2 regions of the Pseudogracilibacillus sp. ICA-222130 genome follow, and region 1 is predicted to be linked to the other one. Evidence: a T-box and tRNA genes for the amino acid it is inferred to sense, from the RefSeq annotation. Region 1 holds a T-box; the other holds one or more tRNA genes.
What was found. A T-box is a leader RNA that pairs with one kind of tRNA and senses whether it is charged. The one in region 1 lies ahead of WKT09_RS00170 (valine--tRNA ligase), so its partner is inferred to be a tRNA-Val.

Region 1 (10,535 bases):
ATTGTTTTATTTTCCGATTTGTATCTGTTATGATTGCTATAAGCTCGAAATTTGAGTGATTGAAACGTTTAGGGGTGAAGTATAAATGTTTAAATTTAATGATGAAAAAGGACAATTGAAATGTTCTTTCTGTGGAAAGGACCAAGAATCAGTTCGTAAACTGGTAGCTGGACCAGGTGTATATATATGTGATGAATGTATCGATTTATGTACCGAAATTGTAGAAGAAGAAATTGGTTCAGATGAAGAAGTAGAATTGGAAGAAGTACCTACACCTCATGAGATTTTTGAAACTTTAAATAGTTATGTTATCGGTCAGAATAAGGCAAAGAAAAACTTATCTGTAGCTGTTTACAATCACTATAAACGTGTCAATTCATCAAAAGGCAGTGACGATGTTGAATTAGCGAAAAGTAACATCGCAATGATTGGACCGACTGGTAGCGGTAAAACATTACTAGCACAAACATTAGCACGCATTTTAAACGTGCCATTTGCAATTGCAGATGCAACATCTCTTACAGAAGCAGGGTATGTAGGGGAAGATGTAGAAAATATTTTATTAAAATTAATCCAGTCTGCAGATTATGATGTAGAAAAAGCAGAAAAAGGGATCATTTATATTGATGAAATTGATAAAGTTGCAAGAAAATCTGAAAACCCATCGATTACACGGGATGTATCAGGGGAAGGGGTACAACAAGCTTTACTCAAAATTTTAGAAGGTACAGTTGCAAGCGTTCCACCACAAGGCGGTAGAAAACATCCACATCAAGAATTCATTCAAATCGACACGACGAATATTTTATTTATTGTCGGTGGTGCATTTGATGGAATTGACCAAATTATTAAACGCCGTTTAGGTAAAAAGGTTATCGGATTTGGCGAACAAAACGAAAACGAAGAGTTGGAAGCGGCGGAATTACTTGGACATTTATTACCGGAAGACTTGTTATCATATGGGTTAATTCCAGAATTTATTGGAAGATTACCCGTCATTGCAAACTTAGAACCACTGGATGAAAAGGCATTAGTTGAAATTTTAACAACACCAAAAAATGCACTAGTAAAACAATATGAAAAATTATTCCAGATGGATGATGTTGAATTAGAGTTTGAAGAAGAGGCACTCGTTGAAATTGCGAAAAAAGCAATGGAACGAAAAACAGGTGCTCGAGGATTACGTTCGATTATTGAAGGAATTATGCTTGATATTATGTTTGAAATTCCTTCTCGTGATGATATTGAGAAATGTGTCATTACGAAAGAAACGGTAACAGAAGAGCATTCAAGGCCAAAATTAATCTATACAGACGGTACTGTAGAAGATAGCAACAAAGGCTTGCCTAAAGAAAGTGCATAAAATTAACTGATAACGTCAATCGAATTGGCGAACGCTTCATTGACGTTATTTTATAAAGAAGACTGACTCACGTATTCATCTACTCCAACCGTGAAAACGCATGATGGAGCAATTTGATCGTTTAAGTTAGTCTTTTTTATTATTGAAATACGTGTTTACATCGAAAGAAGTATGGAGGTACATATGGAAAACAATAAGATCGAAAAATTACCCCTCCTGGCATTGCGCGGTATTCTCGTTTATCCATCAATGGTTATCCATTTAGATGTAGGACGTGAAAAATCGATTGCATCATTGGAAAATGCCATGATGCATGAAGAACAATTGATTTTTTTATCGTCGCAAAAAGAAATTGCTATGGAAGAGCCAGAAAAAGAAGATATTTATAAAGTAGGAACAGTTGCAAAAATTACACAAATGATCAAATTACCAAATGGTACATTGAGAGTTCTCGTGGAAGGACTGTATCGTGCAGAAATTATTGAATATATAGAAGAAAAAAAGCAATTTGAAGTAAAAATTGCGAAATTAAATGATACGAATGGCGATGAGCACGAAGAAGAAGCATTAATGCGGCAACTTTTAGACCAGTTTAGCCAATATATAAAAGTATCCAAAAAAATTACGAAAGAAACGTTAGCAACTTTAGTTGATATAGATGAACCGAATCGTCTGTCATACATGATCGCCTCACATTTACCGATTAAAATGAAAGACAAGCAACGTTTATTAGAAATAGATGATGTAATCGAACGTATGAAATTATTGTTAACAATTTTGGCAAATGAAAAGAAAGTATTAAATTTAGAAAGAAAAATTGGAAAACGTGTTCAAACATCGATGGAACAAACGCAAAAAGAGTATTATTTACGTGAACAATTAAAAGCAATCCAAAAAGAGCTTGGTGAGACAGAAGGTAAATTGAGCGAAATTGACCAATTACGTGCAGATATTTTAGAAGTGAAAATGCCGGAAAATGTGGAAAAAGTAGCTTTAAAAGAATTACAACGTTTTGAGCGTGTGCCTCAAAGTTCTGGCGAAAGCTCTGTGATTCGTAATTACCTTGATTGGTTAATCGCGCTTCCTTGGCAGGAAAAAACGGAAGATACGATCCATATCGATCGAGCTCAGGCAACTTTAAATAAAGACCATTACGGATTAGATAAAGTAAAAGAACGTATTTTAGAATATTTAGCTGTACAAAAATTAACGAATTCTATTAAAGGACCCATTTTATGTTTAGTGGGCCCACCTGGAGTTGGGAAAACATCTTTAGCAAAATCGATTGCGGAATCGGTTAATCGTAAATTTGTCCGCATTTCACTTGGTGGTGTACGTGACGAAGCAGAAATTAGAGGACATCGTCGTACCTATATTGGTGCAATGCCGGGTCGTATTATTCAAGGAATGAAACGTGCGGGCACTGTAAATCCGGTCTTTTTATTGGATGAAATTGATAAAATGGCTAATGATTTTCGTGGGGATCCATCATCCGCATTACTAGAGGTGTTGGACCCAGAACAAAATCATAACTTTAGTGATCATTTTATTGAAGAAACGTATGATTTGTCGAATGTTTTATTCATTGCTACAGCAAACTACGTTAACAATATTCCTGGACCACTGCTAGACCGAATGGAATTAATTAATATATCTGGATATACAGAGCAAGAAAAATTGCATATTGCAAAAGATCATTTAATTCCGAAACAATTAAAAGAAAACGGACTAACAAAGAATGATTTGCAAATTCGGGACAATGCTCTATTAAAGTTGATTCGAGAATATACGAGAGAAGCTGGAGTACGTAATTTAGAACGTACTATTGCAACCCTTTGTCGTAAGGCTGCAAAAATTATTATTGCTGGGGAACAAAAAAGAGTCATTGCAACAGAAAAACGATTAGTTGAATTACTCGGTAAACCAATTTATCGTTATGGATTAATGGAACAAGAGGACCAAATAGGAACAGCGACAGGATTAGCATATACATCCGTCGGCGGAGATACATTAGCCATTGAAGTTGCTCATTATCCAGGTAAAGGGGAATTAATTTTAACTGGAAAATTAGGCGATGTTATGAAAGAGTCAGCGCAAGCAGCTTTCAGTTATATTCGCTCTCGTGCAAATGCGTTACAAATTGAACCTGATTTTCATAAAAAATATGATATCCATGTGCATGTACCGGAAGGAGCAACTCCAAAAGACGGTCCATCTGCGGGGATTACAATGGCTACTGCATTAATTTCAGCATTGACAAATCGTGCTGTTAAACGTGAAGTAGGGATGACAGGGGAAATTACATTACGTGGAAATGTTTTACCAATCGGCGGATTAAAAGAAAAATCATTAAGTGCACATCGTGCTGGCTTACGAACCATTATCATTCCAAAAGATAATGAACGTGATTTGGAAGATATTCCAGAAAGTATTCGTAATGACTTAACGTTTATACCGGTGAAACATTTAGATGAAGTGCTCGATCATGCACTTGTGGAGGCGAAACAATGAAGGTAAATAGTGCTGATATTGTCATTAGCGCAGTTTCGAGTAAACAGTATCCAAATCATTCTATACCAGAAATAGCATTAGCAGGAAGGTCAAATGTTGGTAAATCATCCTTTATTAATAAAATGATTCAACGAAAAAATCTCGTTCGTACATCGTCAAAACCTGGAAAAACTCGTACATTAAATTTTTATATTATTAATGATGCATTTCATTTTGTTGATGTTCCCGGATATGGCTATGCGAAAGTATCTAAAACAGAACAAGCAAAATGGGGACAAATGATGGAAGAATATTTCCAAACACGAGAACAGCTGAAATTAGTCGTATTGATCGTCGATATTCGCCATAAACCGACAGAAGAAGATGTTCAAATGTATAATTTTGCTTCGTATTTAGAACATCCTGTTCTAATTGTAGCGACGAAACTAGATAAAATTGCGAAGAATAAACGAGATCAACATATACGACAAGTGCGTAATGCATTTATCACAGAGTATAATGACCAACCATACGTCATGCCATTTTCAGCTGAAACGGGTGAAAATAAAGAAGAAATTTGGGCTGTGATGGAAAAGTATTTGAAATAAATAAAAAAGCTTGTGGCTATATTTATATGAAGCTACAAGCTTTTTTCTATCTTTAGCTACACAGTAGGTAGCAAACGCGCTAACGGTCCTTCTTCATTGATTATCTCTTCTAATTCAAATATGGAGATGGGAAAAACGGGTATCCCAACATAATGTGGGGTGAAAACAAGCGCTTGAAAAAAGAGAATGAGGCATTTGTCGGTTAAGTAAAAAGATTGTGTAGGAGAAATTTCTGTGAAAGTTTCATTGGTTGGAATATTTCTATCTGTTATTTGTTTCTGGATGATGGTGGATAAAATTTCTATGTAATTACTGTCAGGTTGAAATAAATCACTTAAAGTATATGTTTTGCCAGTTTCGGTATCGAAAGTTAAAGCTTCCATCATGGTTAGTCCGTTTGCAGCTTGAGGGGCGATGCTATAATTGGATAAAGTAATGCTTAATAAATGTCGTTCATTTAATTTTACTTCATATGTTCCAAGTGCTTCAGCAAATTCGCTTGTTTGTTGTTCGATAAATTGTCGCTCATATAAATGTTCCACCATCTGATAAATAGTCTCATTTATTTTTCTTTTTACTGGATCCGGTAAGTGAGTTACTCTTGGATAGTATAACCTTGTGTTTGGTTCGGCTTCTACTACCATCGTTTGAATGAAAATAGGAAAACTGATTGATTCCATACGTCACACTCCTTTTTTAATAACATATGCTCAAATAGAAGAAAGAGAACTTCTCAATAGTTCCAATCTATTATTTGTGATTATTCGGTATGTTTTTTATTGGCATATAATTTTACACGTATCATACATTATTAAAGACCGTTTCATGTGTATGACATGAGACGGCCATAATAGACCGGACCCGACAAAGAGGGGAAGGCAACATCAGAAATAATCCTTCAGCGCCTAACCAATGCATGTGGGGGATTATTTCTTTTTATTTTGATTGGCAACGATAAAAGCGACCAATGCACCAAAAGAAATCATTAATGATAGCGCACTATCAATTGTCATTGGTACACACCTCCTTACCATATGGCTCATGTAAGCTTAGGTAAATGAATGGTGTTACCAAACCCCTCATGCGAAGCTAGTCTATGCATAACGAACCTCTCTCTATGACTGATATAAGATGCATCTTTTTATATTTTATGTGAAAAATAATGGAAATATGAATAAGATCAACGGTTAAAACGTGTTCACCCAAAATAAGGTACATGGTAAAAAATGAAGGATAGACCGAAGAGTGATCATATGTGGGTATACTTCATGTAGCATAGAATAAATTTGGGGAGAAAATCATTCCAATAACGAATAAATAAGAACGAACAATAGAGGATTACGATCCTTCTATTGTTCGATTTCACCTTCATTTTTTAAATTTTAATAAATACAAACCGATGGCAATTAACGCAACTGGCCAAAAGGTTTCTAAAAATTCTACAACCCCATAAATCCATGTAAACCAAGAAGGTAAACTAACAGAAAAAATCATGAAAAAAGCAATGGTTAATAAAATAACGCCTGGAATAAATCCTTTTTTCGTTCGCCAAAATCGAATCATATATGCAAGCCCAAAAATGAGCGCGAAAATAGACCAATGATCAAACCAAAAATCATAATTTTCAATGCCATGAAAATGAATGCCTAATCCAGTAAGAATGAATCCAATAAATATATCATCCTCATTTTTTATCGTATATCCATGAATTAAATATGCAATGCCAACAATGAGTAAAAATGTTGGCCATGAATAGAAATTAGCAAATAATTGTAAATCGAGTTGACGAATTAAAAAATACGTTCCAAACCCAATTAATAAATAGGCAACAAATGCGTGTTGCTTGTTCATCATTGTAACATTCCTTTCCTTCCAAAACGGATCATTCATAAACTATATTTTACCACATACAATATAGAAAAGTCTTTTTAACAGGGGGAATGATTGTGATGGAGGAACACGAAGTAATGTATATCCCGATAGAAGAATATATTCATGTTTCCAACGATATGAAAATTGATGAAATGATGCAAATATCTTTGGAGCCAAATATTATCATGCAAATGAAACATGATTTCATTTTATTAAAAGGAGATTTAATTTTACAAGGAAACTATCGTTTGTTAGAAAATGAGGAACCATTTGACAGAAAAGAACCGCAAATGGAACAAGTACAGTTATTAGGTGAAAATAAAGCGATGTTTTTGCATGCATTCCCGATTGAAATTGCCATTGAAAAATCAAAAATTAAAAATTTAGATGATGTTTCTATGCAAATGGAAATGTTTGATTATACAATAAAAAATCCTGTTACCATTCATCTAACCGCCAATGTTAGGATTAATGGAATTGATCAAACCACTTCCGAAAAGGAACGAAAAGAAGATAAAAAAGAAACTGATATTATTTCGACACAACTTCATGATGAAGAAAAGGAACTAGATAAGGTAAAGCAAAGCAAAAATGAAGGCCAACAAGTAGAAGAAACAGTACAGTTACATGAAGCGGATGACATACGTATGGTAGAAGAGGAAGAAACACCTGTCACTATCGGTTTTTCATCGAATGAACAAGAATTAGATCATACAGAAGAGGAAGAAGCAATTGCAGAAGAAGCGGTTGAAGAAGAAACAACCAAAAGTCCTGTCTCGTTATTTCATATGTTATTTTCTAACGAAGATGAGACAGAACAGTATGAACATGTAAAAATGTATATTACGCAAGAAAATGATTATTTAGATAAAATTGCGGAAAGATATAATCTATCGGTTTATCAATTAATGAAAGATAATGATTTAACTGAAGATATCATTGAAGCAGGTCAAATTTTAAAAATAAAAACGAAGAAAAAGTCCTCTTAAAGCCATTGTACATAAAAAAGAATGAACAAAATAATAAGTAATGTTAAAATAATTAAATCGAGTGTTGTCGTCATAAACAGTGTACGAATTAACTGAAAAACGAGAATGGGCACGATTGCTTTTTCCAATATATTCACTATTTTACATAACCATGTTGGCAATTTATAACGATAAAATTTCCCCATATTGTTCACCTCTTGCCATACTATATGTATCATACACAAAAGATGGGACACAATTATTGTAAAAGTTGCAAAAATCATTGTAAAAGTTTAAAATAATAATAACTGTATAAGAGAAATGTAGTGCGAGGGAAGAGTATAAAACATGTTATATTGCCAGAGAAGAAAACAATTGCTGAGAGTTTTCTATATACATTTTTAGAAGGTCGCCCTTTAGACAGCTTTTCTGAAAATAGAGTAGGAAAAGAACGGTTCGTACACGTTACGTACATTTAGAGTGTACAAGGAAACTTGTAAACATAGGTGGTACCACGGAAATAATACTTTTCGTCCTATTTAGGATGGAAAGTTTTTTTATTGCAAAATTTAGGAGGCTATGAAAAATGAGTGAAAACAATCATGTAAATCTTCCACCAAAATATGATCATGTAGCTATCGAACGTGATCGTTATAGTTTTTGGTTAGAAGGGAAATTTTTTGAGGCGACAGGAGATACGAATAAAACCCCATTCTCAATCGTTATTCCTCCACCAAATGTTACTGGTAAATTACATTTAGGACATGCTTGGGATACGACGATGCAAGATACGATTTCGCGTATGAAACGAATGCAAGGGTATGATGTATTATGGTTACCTGGAATGGACCATGCTGGAATCGCAACACAGGCCGTTGTAGAAGCAAAATTAAAAGAGACAGAAGGGAAATCACGTTATGATTTAGGACGTGAAAAATTCGTTGACACGGTTTGGGAATGGAAAGAAGAATATGCAGACCATATCCGTGAACAATGGGGGAAACTAGGATTAGGACTGGATTATACACGTGAACGATTTACATTAGATGATGGTTTATCTGATGCAGTGCAAGAAGTGTTCGTTAATTTATACGAAAAAGGGTTAATTTACCGAGGAGAGTATATTATTAATTGGGACCCTGCAACGAAAACAGCATTATCTGATATTGAAGTGATCTATGAAGAAGTAAATGGTAAATTTTATCATATGCGTTATCCGATTAAAGATAGCGATGAAACCATTGAAATTGCAACAACTCGACCTGAAACAATGCTAGGAGATACTGCTGTTGCCGTACACCCTGAAGATGAACGTTACAAACATTTAATTGGCAAAAAAATAGTCCTTCCAATCGTCGGTCGTGAAATAGAAATTGTTGCGGATGATTATGTAGACATGGAATTTGGTTCTGGTGCAGTGAAAATTACACCAGCGCATGACCCAAACGACTTTGAAATTGGAAACCGTCATAATTTAGATCGTGTACTCGTTATGAATGAAGATGGAACGATGAATGAAAACGCGGGTCAATATGAAGGTTTAGATCGTTTTGAATGTAGAAAGCAAATTGTGAAAGATTTACAAGAAGCGGGTATATTATTCGACATAGAAGACCACGTACACCAAGTAGGTCATTCGGAGCGTAGTGGAGCAGTTGTAGAACCTTACTTATCTACACAGTGGTTTGTAAACATGCAACCATTAGCAGACCGAGCAGTGGAATTACAAAATACGAAAGAAAAAGTTAACTTTGTTCCGAATCGATTTGAAGGAACTTACTTACATTGGTTAGAAAACATTCGTGATTGGTGTATTTCACGTCAATTATGGTGGGGACATCGTATTCCGGCGTGGTACCATAAAGAAACAAAGGAAATATATGTAGGGAAAGAAGCACCAGCAGATATTGAAAATTGGGAGCAAGATTCGGATGTGTTAGATACTTGGTTCTCAAGTGCGTTATGGCCATTTTCAACAATGGGGTGGCCGGATGAAGAAAGTGAAGATTTCAAACGTTACTTCCCAACAGATGTGTTAGTAACTGGATATGATATTATTTTCTTCTGGGTTGCTCGTATGATTTTCCAAGGGTTAGAATTTACCGATGAAAAACCATTTAAAGATGTGTTAATTCACGGTTTAATTCGTGATGCGGAAGGACGTAAAATGAGTAAATCATTAGGAAATGGTGTAGATCCGATGGAAGTAATCGAAAAATATGGTGCAGATGCACTGCGCTATTTCTTATTAACAGGATCCACTCCAGGACAAGACTTACGTTTCCATTGGGAAAAAGTCGAATCGACTTGGAATTTTGCTAATAAAATTTGGAACGCCTCTCGTTTCGCGTTAATGAATATGGATGGATTGACTTATGAGGAAATCGACTTAACAGGAGAAATGTCCTTACCAGATAAGTGGATTTTAACGCGCCTAAATGAAACAATCGAGCATGTTACAATGAATACAGATAAATATGAGTTTGGGGAAGCTGGACGTTATTTATACAATTTCATTTGGGATGACTTTTGTGATTGGTATATTGAAATGGCAAAAATTTCTTTATATGGGGACGATGAAACGAAAAAAGCAACGACTCGTTCTGTTTTAGCACATGTATTAGACCAAACATTACGCATGTTACATCCTTATATGCCTTTTATTACAGAAGAAATTTGGCAACAATTGCCACATGAGGGAGCATCTATCACGGTTGCGACTTGGCCTACAGTAAATAACAAATTTCATGATGTAGAAGCATCCAACCAAATGGAACAAGTCATGGCAATCATTAAATCTGTTCGTAATATTCGAGCGGAAGTAGATACACCAATGTCACGACAAGTGAACATGATTTTAAAACCAACTTCTACAGAAGCGTTAGAACAATTGTCCGTAAACCGTTTATTTATAGAGCGTTTTTGTAATACGAGTGAACTTACGATTGATGAGGACGCAATTGTACCAGAGCAAGCTATGTCAGCAGTAGTAACGGGAGCAGAAATATTTTTACCATTAGAAGGATTAATTGATTTTGAGAAAGAAATCGCCCGTCTAGAAAAGGAACTAGAAAAATGGAATAAAGAAGTTGCTTTAGTAGAGAAAAAATTAAGTAATAAAGGGTTCGTTGAAAAGGCCCCAGCACAAGTGGTTGAAGCAGAAAAGAAAAAACAAATAGAATATGAAGAAAAACGCCGTATCGTTCAAGATCGTTTACACGAATTAAAGGCGTA
Region 2 (10,535 bases), on a different contig from region 1:
GATAATTTTTAAGAAGTTTTTCTTTTTCATATAAATTGTTTTATATTGTTTATGTCCATTTTCATCTTTTATTAACATAATTCGTTTGTACGGATTATCTTCCACGACATCCATAGACAGTCCATTCATATCTACTTTACTTTCAATTATTTTTGTTTCTTCAAATTGATATGTTTCGGTTGTATCAGGCGTTTCTGTTACGGTTTCTTCTTTTGTGGAATCTTCGTCTATATCTGTTGTATCAACTTCTTTATCCACTTCAGCTTCTGACTCTACTGGAGTTTCTTCTGTTAATTTATCACCATCATCTTTTACATGCTCATCTTGGTTTGTTTGATTATGGTAGACGGTGATTTCATCCGCTTTTGTAGTTAAACCAAACCCAATTCCTAATACGAGAACTAGAACAACTATTAAACCAATCATTTTTTTCATTTTATCTCTCTCTCCCTTCGACTCATACTTATATATTAAAGGGAAAAAATGATAACAAAGCGAGAGGAAAATGAGAAAACGTTAAGAAATTCGCATAAAAAATATCTCCGACAAATTTTCTCGGAGATTAGACGTATTATTTATTTGATTTTTCTGTTACAGGATAAGAGTGCAAAATATATCTGTCTGGTGCATCTCCAATATAGGAGAATGGATAACAGGTAGAAACAGTTAATACTTCTTCATCACGACTTGGGTCGATTATTGTCGTATCATCTGCTGGTACGATGACTGTTTCACTATCGCGAATTGCATAGACGAATGTTCCATGCTCCATTTGGATATGGAATTCATCCCCATCTTCTAAATCACCAAAATTTCGAAAAACAGTATCACGGTGGCCCGAGAGTAAAATTTGTTTGTTCTCACCTGGAAACCCTGTACCTGAATAATGCCCGACACCTTGAGCTAATTCCTTTTCATCTGTTCCTTCAACAATTGGGATTTCACGATCTAGTTTCGGGATGTATAATACACCAATTGTATCTCCTTCACTGAATACACTATAATCGAAATCAATATTATCCTCAACAATATCAGTTGAAACAAATTCTTTCGCTTCGCTTAAACGTTGACCTTCATTATATTTGGAAGTGAAATATTCATAACCTCCATATGCTAATAATGCTAGTCCAGCGATAATTAATAAAACTGAAATTGTACGAGACATAGGCATTCCGTTCCTTTCTGAAAAGTCTTACTTTAATAATTACTTCTATCATACTATACACTTGGAAAAATTACATTATTTAATGGTATTCATACTTTTTATAGGTAATGCATATTTTTAACTTTGAAAATTAGAACGTTTATATAATTTATGTCAGCAGGATGATTTAGATTATATATGTACGATATATGAGGAAGATGATATGATTATGTCAAATGAAGGAGTGGTGGAAATTTTACACACCATGTCCAAAGAAAGTGAAGCGATTAACCAAATATAATCTAAGTTCATCGATTAAATATCTTGTATATGTATGTAAAGAAGAAACCGCAAGAAATCGAGTTAGTCGATGGAACGATTGCAGATCTTTCCGTAATTCATATAAAGGAGTAGCAAAATGAAAATAGTAATCGCGCCAGACAGTTATAAAGATAGTTTAGAGGCTACAAATGTTTCTGAAATAATTGCTCAAGCCATACATGATGTAGAACCGTCGATTAGAACCGTTTTAAAACCTATGGCAGATGGGGGCGAGGGAACATTAAATAGTTTATTTCATAGGGGGAATATGGAAAAAATTTATGTGTATGTCACAGGAGCACGTGGAGAAAAAATCAATACGTATTATGGAATATCTGATGATCATATTGCATTTATTGAAATGGCATTAATAGCTGGTTTGGAACAAATATCACTTTCAGAGAGGAATCCATATAACACAACTTCGTATGGTTTGGGAGAAGTAATGGAAGATGCCTATCGTCGTGGTTGTCGACAATTTGTTATCGGTATTGGTGGAAGTGCCACGAATGATGGTGGATTAGGAATGTTACAGGCATTAGGTATGAAAGCATTTAATAATATTGGAGAAGAGGTTTCCATTTTTGGGAAAGATATTTCAGACATTCATACTGTAGATGTAACCGCTTTAAACAAATGGCAAACAGAGGTGGAAATAAAAGTAGCATCAGATGTAAATAATCCGCTTTGTGGAAAACAAGGGGCAACATATGTGTATGGACCACAAAAAGGTTTACCCTCTTCTAATTTAGCGCAATTTGATCAAGCGATGGATCGATATGGAACTATTTTAGAGAATGCCTTTCAAAACAACTTAAAAAAACAAGAAGGAGCGGGGGCCGCAGGTGGAATAGGATTTGCTCTTTTATGTTTACATGCAAAGTTAAAATCGGGGGCTAAATTAATTGCTCAAATGATTGAATTAGAACAAGAGTTGGAAGATACAACATTCGTTATCACAGGAGAAGGAAAAACAGATGAACAGACATTGTATGGGAAAGCCCCGAGCTATGTAGCTACATTAGCAAAACAATATAATGTACCGACCGTCTTACTTTCAGGATCCATAAGTAAACATGAAAAATTATCAGATCAATTTGCAGGGTGTTTTTCCATTGTCAATGGACCGCTGAGTTTAGAAGAATGTATGAATCAAGCAGAAACATTGCTGTATGAACAAACGAAACAAATAATGTCATTGATTTTATCATTTTATAAATGAAAAGGAGTGAATACAGGTGGAAGGTATTGGTTTAATTTAATTGTATTTAAATTTAATCCCCTAGAAATAGTAATGATTTCTAGGGGATATAGTTTATCGTATCGTTTTAGGTTTTGAAGAAATCAATATTTTTCACATGAAAAATGATTTAAGATTTCTTAATCATTTCTAGAAGCATATGGGAAAGTGACTTTTGTTCTTCTTTGGATCCAGATTTCCATAACTCCATTAAGAGATGTTCCTCTCGATTACGAGGCTCTTCATGTTTAGCGAGATAATTTGCGACTAATTCCGTTGCTTTTGCAAGCTTGTCATCGCTTAATCCCATATTTTCCCCTAGTTCGATTTTTTCTAAGAGGTATTGTTTAAAACGATCAAAATTTTCTAGGATGGAATCCTTTTGTTCACTGTCCATCTCAGTTAATTCTTTTTGCACTTTATTTTGCATCTCCATGTCCAATCACTCCTTTTTAATTTCTATGTATAATTATGAGCTAATTGATGTAATATTAACCATGGTAAAAAAATACAAAAAATACTTTTACTCAAATAAAAAACAAATTACTTTCGTATACTACCCATAATGAGGCTTAGGATACCAATTACGATAATTGCCCCAATTAAGGTAGGAATGATAAAGAAACCACCTATTTCTGGTCCAAAGTTTCCCATCAATATAGAACCTAACCAACCACCAACTATACCAGCTATAATATTACCAATGATTCCACCTGGAACATCTTTACTTATAATTAATCCTGCTAACCAACCAAGAATACCACCGACAATAAGTGCCCATAAAGTTCCCATTTTACTCTTCCTCCTTTTTGATATGTTTCCCAATTGATACGTTGTTAATAATGAAAGCCACTCCACGTAATCTTAAGCTGAAAACTATAACATGTCGTGTTTCATGGTGTAAGGGTGAAACTTGAAAAAAGAACGCTTTGTTGCGCTCTAGTTTAAATTAATTGTTACGATGTAGTTTGTTTTTTAGTTGTAGATTTTCGTTTAGTATTCTTTGTCTTTGGATGATCCTTTTTCGCTCGATTCAATGATGCTTGTAAGGCATCCATCAAGTTAGACTCAAAACCTGGGCCGGGTTTGCCTTCTGCTGTAACGGTAGTTGTTTGCTTTTTGTTTTTCTTTTCTTCAATTAATTCAAGCAATGCCGTCCTATAATCGTCTGTATATTTTTCTGGATCAAACTTCGTCGTTAATTGCTCAATTAACATTTTAGCTGTATCCAATTCCTTTTTTACAGTGTCTACTTTAGCGGGTACATTTGGAACTTCCTTTACATCTCTTACTTCATCTGGATAATGAATCGTTTCAACTACTAAAGTATTCGCATACACACGAATTACAGCTAGTTGTTCTTTTGATCGGATCATCATTTTTGCAACGCCTATTTTTTTAGTATCTTTTAAAGCATTACGCAATAAACCATAAGCTTTACTTCCACCTTCGTTTGGCGATAAATAATAACTTTTTTCAAAATAAATAGGATCTATATCCGATAACTTTACAAAGTCAATAATTTCCACTGCTTTATCGGTTTGCTCTTTTTGTAATGCCTCTAATTCTTTTTCATCTAAAATAACAAATTTATCTTTAGCATATTCATACGCTTTAACAATATCTTCACTTTTAACTTCTTCCTCACAGTAAGGGCAAGTTTTTTCATATTTAATAGGTGTTTTACACTTCTTATGCAATTGTCTAAGTTTTATATCCTTATTTTCGGTTGCAGCGTGCATTTTTACAGGTATGTTTACAAGTCCAAAACTTATTGTCCCTTTCCACATTGTGTGCATGACTTGTCCTCCTTTTCTAATTATTTTGCTGATTTGTAAGTTTTTTATACAAAGAATGAGGCATGCTATGTAAAAGAGGTGATACATATGAACGTTATGAAACCAATAGCAATAGAGGAAATCCCTAAGGGCGATGATTGGTTGTATGAAGTAAAGTATGACGGATTTCGATGTGTGTTACATTGGGAAAGAGATGGAGTGAAAATTACAAACAGAAATAATAAAGATTTGTCTGGAAATTTTCCAGAGATCATCAACTATTGTCATAAAAATAAAGAGAAAATGAATGCATTTTTACCAGTGAAAATGGATGGCGAATTAGTTGTGTTAAACAATCCATTTCAAGCAAATTTTTCATGGATACAAAAACGAGGAAGGTTAAAAAATGAGGACTTGATTCGAAATAAATCGGAAGAACGACCCGTAACGTTTATGGCTTTTGACCTTTTACAGTATAAAGGGGAGTATTTGTACCATAAAAAATTATTGTATCGAAAACAATTACTAAAAGAATTATTTACAGCATCTTCTTTAAAAGTACGAATACAGTTCATTCACACATATGAAAATGGTAAAAATTTATGGAAAAAAGTCTATGATTATAAGGGAGAAGGATTGATTGCTAAAAGGAAAAATAGCGTGTATTTAGAAGGTAAAAAACATCGAGATTGGTATAAAATTAAAAATTGGCGAAAAGTCCAAGGCTTTTTAACTCATATGGATATGGTCAATGGTTATTTTCTAGTCAGTGTGTATGATGGGGGAGTCATCAAAACTATTGGAAAATGTAAACACGGTTTAAATGAGGAATCAATGAGTACATTGAAACAAATTTTTATAACAAAAGGTGATAAACAGGGGGACGGTTATTCACTATTACCGGCTATTTGTGTATCCATAAACACTTTAGACTTACATAAAGGCGAATTAAGGGAGCCATCATTTAAAGAACTCCTACCTAATACAAGACCAGAAGAATGTACCATCGAGCAATTACATCTTGATATGGCTATGATTCCACCTGGAATGGAAATAACTAATACGAACAAGGTGTTTTGGCCAGATAAAAAGTTGACGAAAGGGAATTTACTTACTTATATAAGAGAAGTTTCTCCTTATATGTTACCCTTCCTAAGGGGAAAAGCATTAACCGTCATTCGTTCTCCGGATGGTGTGTTAGGCGAAAGTTTCTTTCAAAAGAATCTTCCAAGTTACGCTCCTGAATTTATTAAACCTATAGAAGTAGATGGCGACAAATTAATTGTTTGTGATACATTAGACCATCTTGTTTGGTTCGCTAATCATGGGGCGATGGAATATCACATCCCTTTTCAAACGTTAGACAGTGAATATCCAAATGAAATTGTGTTTGATTTAGATCCACCGGATAGAGAAAGATTTGATTTAGCTATACGGGCTGCGTTAATAATTAAGCTTTTATTAGACCGCCTGAATTTAATATCATTCGTTAAAACATCGGGGAATAAAGGTTTGCAAGTCCATATACCGATCCCTGTACAGAGTATGACATACGAAGAGACTGCTCTGTTTACGCAAGCAATTGCATGGACTTTAGAAAATAATTATTCGGATTTATTTACAACCGAACGTTTAAAGAAAAATAGAAAAGGGCGTTTATATATTGACTATGTACAGCACGGGAAAAATAAAACATTGATTGCACCATATTCACCAAGGAAAACTGCAGATGCAACGGTTGCAACACCACTTTTTTGGCAAGAGATTAGAGAGGGTCTTGTTCCTGATCAATTTACAATTGAAAATGTAGTGGAACGAATTCATTTATTAGGATGTCCATTTGACAAATATTTTGAAGTTGGAGCGACTCAAGAAATGAATAAAGTATTAACAATGATACAATCTTCAACCTAATAAGGATGCTTCTATTATTTTCCATATGGATGATCAATCCAAGTCACCACAAAAAAACAGTAAACCATCAAGTAAAGGCTTACTGCCGAGGAATATTCTTTTTCAGGATAGAGGGAGACGATGACGTGCACTCCTTAAGTTAGAGCAAGATCTGAATTAAGGGGTGCTTTCTTTTGTATAAGTAAAATAATTCCGTGATCTAAAGAACGCCTCATCCTTCTCTGGTTAATCTATATCATTCCGATTTGTAAAATGATCGAAAATCATCCCCAAACTCTGTACCATAATTCGGTCTATTCGCTCTCATTTCATTATCGACCAAATCATTGTCCATGCCAATAAAGAATAAGGTTAATGCGTATAAGCCACTTAACCCAACTAATGCATAAATAATTCTAGATAAGATTGCTCCCTGTCCACCAAAGATAGATGCAACTAAATCGAATTGAAAAAAACCAATCAATCCCCAATTAATCGCACCTATTATCACTAAAATTAAGGCTAATATTTGTGACCAATTCATAAGCCAAAACCTCCTTTTTTATATTCTTTACAAAAGAGGTTTTATTATACTCGGATAATATTCGCGTTATGAATCAATAAAATGTGTAGAGATAATGTCGTTGATTATGTTATTTGTTGACAAAGCTGTATATATTGGCTATTATAATACATGTTCTTACATATTCGACTCCGTAGCTCAGCTGGGAGAGCGCTACCTTGACAGGGTAGAGGTCGTTGGTTCGAGCCCAATCGGAGTCATACATTTAAACGTTTGTCCTATATAGGACAAGCGTTTTTTGTGTTTATAATAAATAAAAATAATTTGTTTTTGTTGACCAAATGAGAATAACACATGTTTAAGTACGAATTAGCAGCGTATAAATTCGGTTGCTTCAATTTATTGTTTTGTTATGACTAGGATTACTAACTTTTAATATCGTGGTTAGCAACAGATTTAGCGTACGTAAGTTTAACTAATAGATGATAGCTATTGGTCACACTAAGAAATAAGTCTTAAAGCATTATCTGATGCAAAAGAAATTTGGGGAGTTAATGCATTATTACATAGCCATAACTTAATCGTGGCCTATACTTTTATCAATACCATTTAACACGGAATTATTATTTAAAACAAATGCAACACAATATATTGTGTTATTTATGTTAATGATGTCTATATATTGATTATTTACCTTGAACAGTACTGACCAAAAGGATATAATATGGTTATCTAATTAGGAACGAACATTCGGTTCCAGAGAGGAGATTTTATGAACGGAAAATTTTACGTATTAAACCAATTAGACGATTTACTTCAACGTGTGGGTGCAAAACTTCAAATTAGTAAAACACAACGAAAACTTGCCGAGGAAAGGTATCTAACAGTTGGAACCTGGCTTTCCAAAGGTGAAGAATTAGGTGGTGCAGAAATTGAAATCTATCCCCAAGGATCACTAAGTATCGGTACGACTGTTAAGCCACTTTCTAAGCAGGAGTACGATCTTGATTTAGTATGCCAAATTTATGAAACATGGCAAGGAAAAGACCCGATAAAACTTTTAGACTCCATCGAAAAACGCCTCAAAGAAAATAAGACATATAAAAATATGGTTGAAAGAAAAAAACGCTGTATTCGGCTAAACTATGCCAATGAGTTTCACGTGGATATATTACCGGCTCATCCAGCTAGTCAGACATCAAATACAAATATCAAAGTTCCTGACAGAAAAGTAAAAGACTGGAAGGATAGTAATCCAAAAGGATATTCAGCTTGGTTTAACAAACAATCCTATCAGTATGAATTACTACTCGAAAAACGGGCGGACATAAAACCGCTACCACATGATGAGAATATTGAAAGAAAACCACCTTTAAAGCGTGCGGTTCAATTAATTAAACGATATCGGGATGTCTATTTTGAAGATGAACTCGATTCTGCTCCGATTAGTATTGTCTTAACAACGTTGGCAGGACAATTATATAAAGGACAAGCATCTGTTTTTGAAGCAATTACTGCAATCTTGGCAGGCATTCTTTCGGTCCTTCCGACAGACGGAGAACGATTAACTGTGTTAAATCCAACAAACGAAAATGAAGATCTGAGTGAACGATGGGAGGATCATCCAGAATTGTATAAATCTTTTGTTTCGTTCATTCGTGATTTTAAGCAAAAGTGGAACCGATTAAACGAACTTCGAGGTATTCATGAAATTGCAGAGGAACTTAAAGTGATGTTCGGGGAAAATGTTATTAACGAAACTCTTGAGGAGCAAGCGGAGTATATGGAAAAGGCGAGAGAGACCAACACACTTGGCGTTGCTGGTGCTGGATTGTTAGTAGCAACGACAAAAGAAGTGAACGTAGTTGCAATGAGGAAGAACACATTTTATGGCGAATAAGAAGAATTTTTTTAATAAAAACCATATTCCTATTTCACAACAAATCATTGCTATGAATCTTGCTTTTCCTAAATTTAAGCAGGCGTGGAAGAAGAATAAGGTTGTTTGGACTGGCAAATTACAGCCCACGCCGCTAAGTAAGAGTTATCTTGTGGAAATAACTTATTCATTAGGTATGCTACAACCAAAAGTGCTTGTGCTTGATCCACCACTGGAAAATAGAGGAGAAGAGAAAATACCTCATGTATACCCAGGGAACAAATTATGCCTTTTTCGTCCTAAGAAGAAGGAATGGACGAAACAAATGGTTATAGCCGAAACAATTGTTCCTTGGACTACACTTTGGCTCTATTATTATGAAATGTGGCATGCGACTGGAAAATGGTTAGGCGGAGGGGAACACCCAATTATTAGAAAACGAAAAAAACTTTAGTTAGAGGGGCGTATCTATGTCAAAAACACATATACCAGAAAGAGTAAAAATAAGACTATGGGGAAAAGCTGCCGGAAGGTGTCAATACGAAGGATGTAATGAACCGCTTTGGAAAGACTCTTTAACAGAATCGGAGTTTAATACAGCCTACGTCGCTCATATTATAGCCGATAGTCCAAATGGTCCGAGGGGTCACAAAATCCTTTCTAAAAAGCTGGCTAAGGATATTAATAACTTGATGTTAATGTGTGATAAGCACCATAGGCTAATCGATAAGGAAGATGAGGATGGGCATCCAGTTGAGAGATTGAAAGAAATGAAGAAAAACCATGAACTGCGGATAGAAATGGTCACATCAGTTGGTGTAAATAGAAAAAGCAATGTTTTATTGTATGGTGCAAACATTGGAGAACATAGTTCACCTATAAATTTTGAGAAGACTACCCCAGCAATGTTACCGAATAGGTATCCAGCGGAAAACCCTGCGATAGAATTAAGTTTAAAAAATAGCCTATTTCGTGATGATCAAGATATGTATTGGGTAGTGGAAAGAAAAAATTTAAAAAACCAATTTATAGATAAGGTAAAGCGAAGAATAGAATTAGGGGATATTCGACATTTGTCTGTTTTTGCGCTGGCACCCCAGCCTTTACTGATTGAGCTAGGCGTATTAATCTCGGATATTATTCAGGCAGATGTATATCAATTACACAGAGAACCAGCCGATTGGAAATGGCAAGATGGACCAGAAAGTTTTGAGTATATTGTAAAAGAGCCTGAACAGATTCATGATAAAGTTGCACTTAATTTATCATTAAGTGCAACTATTGATAACGGGCGAATTATTAAGGTAATGGGAGACGATACATCAATATGGACTGTAACCATACCAATCCCAAATAATGACTACTTAAAAAGTGAAAATCAATTAAGTAAGGTCCGAACACTTTTTAGGGAACTATTAAACCGAATTAAAAGTATACATGGGCATGATAATGTAATACATGTTTTTCCTTCGATTCCTGTAGCGGTAGCGATTGAATTGGGACGAGTTTGGATGCCAAAAGCAGATCTTCCACTTTCTTTATATGATGAGAAGGATGGTTTTCATTATACTTTCACTATTGGAGATACAATTCGTAGTAAAGTAATAGTTTCACAGTAATAACAACTAATTTTTTCATGTTAATATTTATCTAAGTAATATTACGATCGGGTGCATTACTTCAACAACAAGTCATTAAAAATAATAGAATACGCAGGGGGAGCCAAACCCAGTGTATTTTTGTACATTTTTGTAGTC

Region 2: it encodes a tRNA-Val, which carries the amino acid that the T-box ahead of WKT09_RS00170 (valine--tRNA ligase) is inferred to sense. The anticodon was not compared.

Annotation. Positions count from the first base shown of each region.
Region 1 is NZ_JBBKBG010000001.1:28,925-39,459, forward strand. Features, by position in the region: gene clpX (ATP-dependent protease ATP-binding subunit ClpX) at 86-1,363, shown strand; gene lon (endopeptidase La) at 1,547-3,874, shown strand; gene yihA (ribosome biogenesis GTP-binding protein YihA/YsxC) at 3,871-4,461, shown strand; gene WKT09_RS00150 (RsiV family protein) at 4,518-5,141, opposite strand; gene WKT09_RS00155 (LiaI-LiaF-like domain-containing protein) at 5,830-6,312, opposite strand; gene WKT09_RS00160 (LysM peptidoglycan-binding domain-containing protein) at 6,411-7,322, shown strand; gene WKT09_RS00165 (hypothetical protein) at 7,319-7,507, opposite strand; T-box leader at 7,619-7,842, shown strand; gene WKT09_RS00170 (valine--tRNA ligase) at 7,888-10,535, shown strand, end outside.
Region 2 is NZ_JBBKBG010000002.1:178,399-188,933, forward strand. Features, by position in the region: gene WKT09_RS02235 (hypothetical protein) at 1-435, opposite strand, end outside; gene WKT09_RS02240 (class D sortase) at 572-1,165, opposite strand; gene WKT09_RS02245 (glycerate kinase) at 1,563-2,687, shown strand; gene WKT09_RS02250 (DUF3243 family protein) at 2,836-3,141, opposite strand; gene WKT09_RS02255 (GlsB/YeaQ/YmgE family stress response membrane protein) at 3,249-3,497, opposite strand; gene ku (non-homologous end joining protein Ku) at 3,662-4,504, opposite strand; gene WKT09_RS02265 (DNA ligase D) at 4,592-6,397, shown strand; gene WKT09_RS02270 (DUF378 domain-containing protein) at 6,633-6,920, opposite strand; tRNA gene WKT09_RS02275 (tRNA-Val) at 7,087-7,159, shown strand; gene WKT09_RS02280 (nucleotidyltransferase) at 7,672-8,799, shown strand; gene WKT09_RS02285 (hypothetical protein) at 8,789-9,232, shown strand; gene WKT09_RS02290 (SAVED domain-containing protein) at 9,249-10,397, shown strand.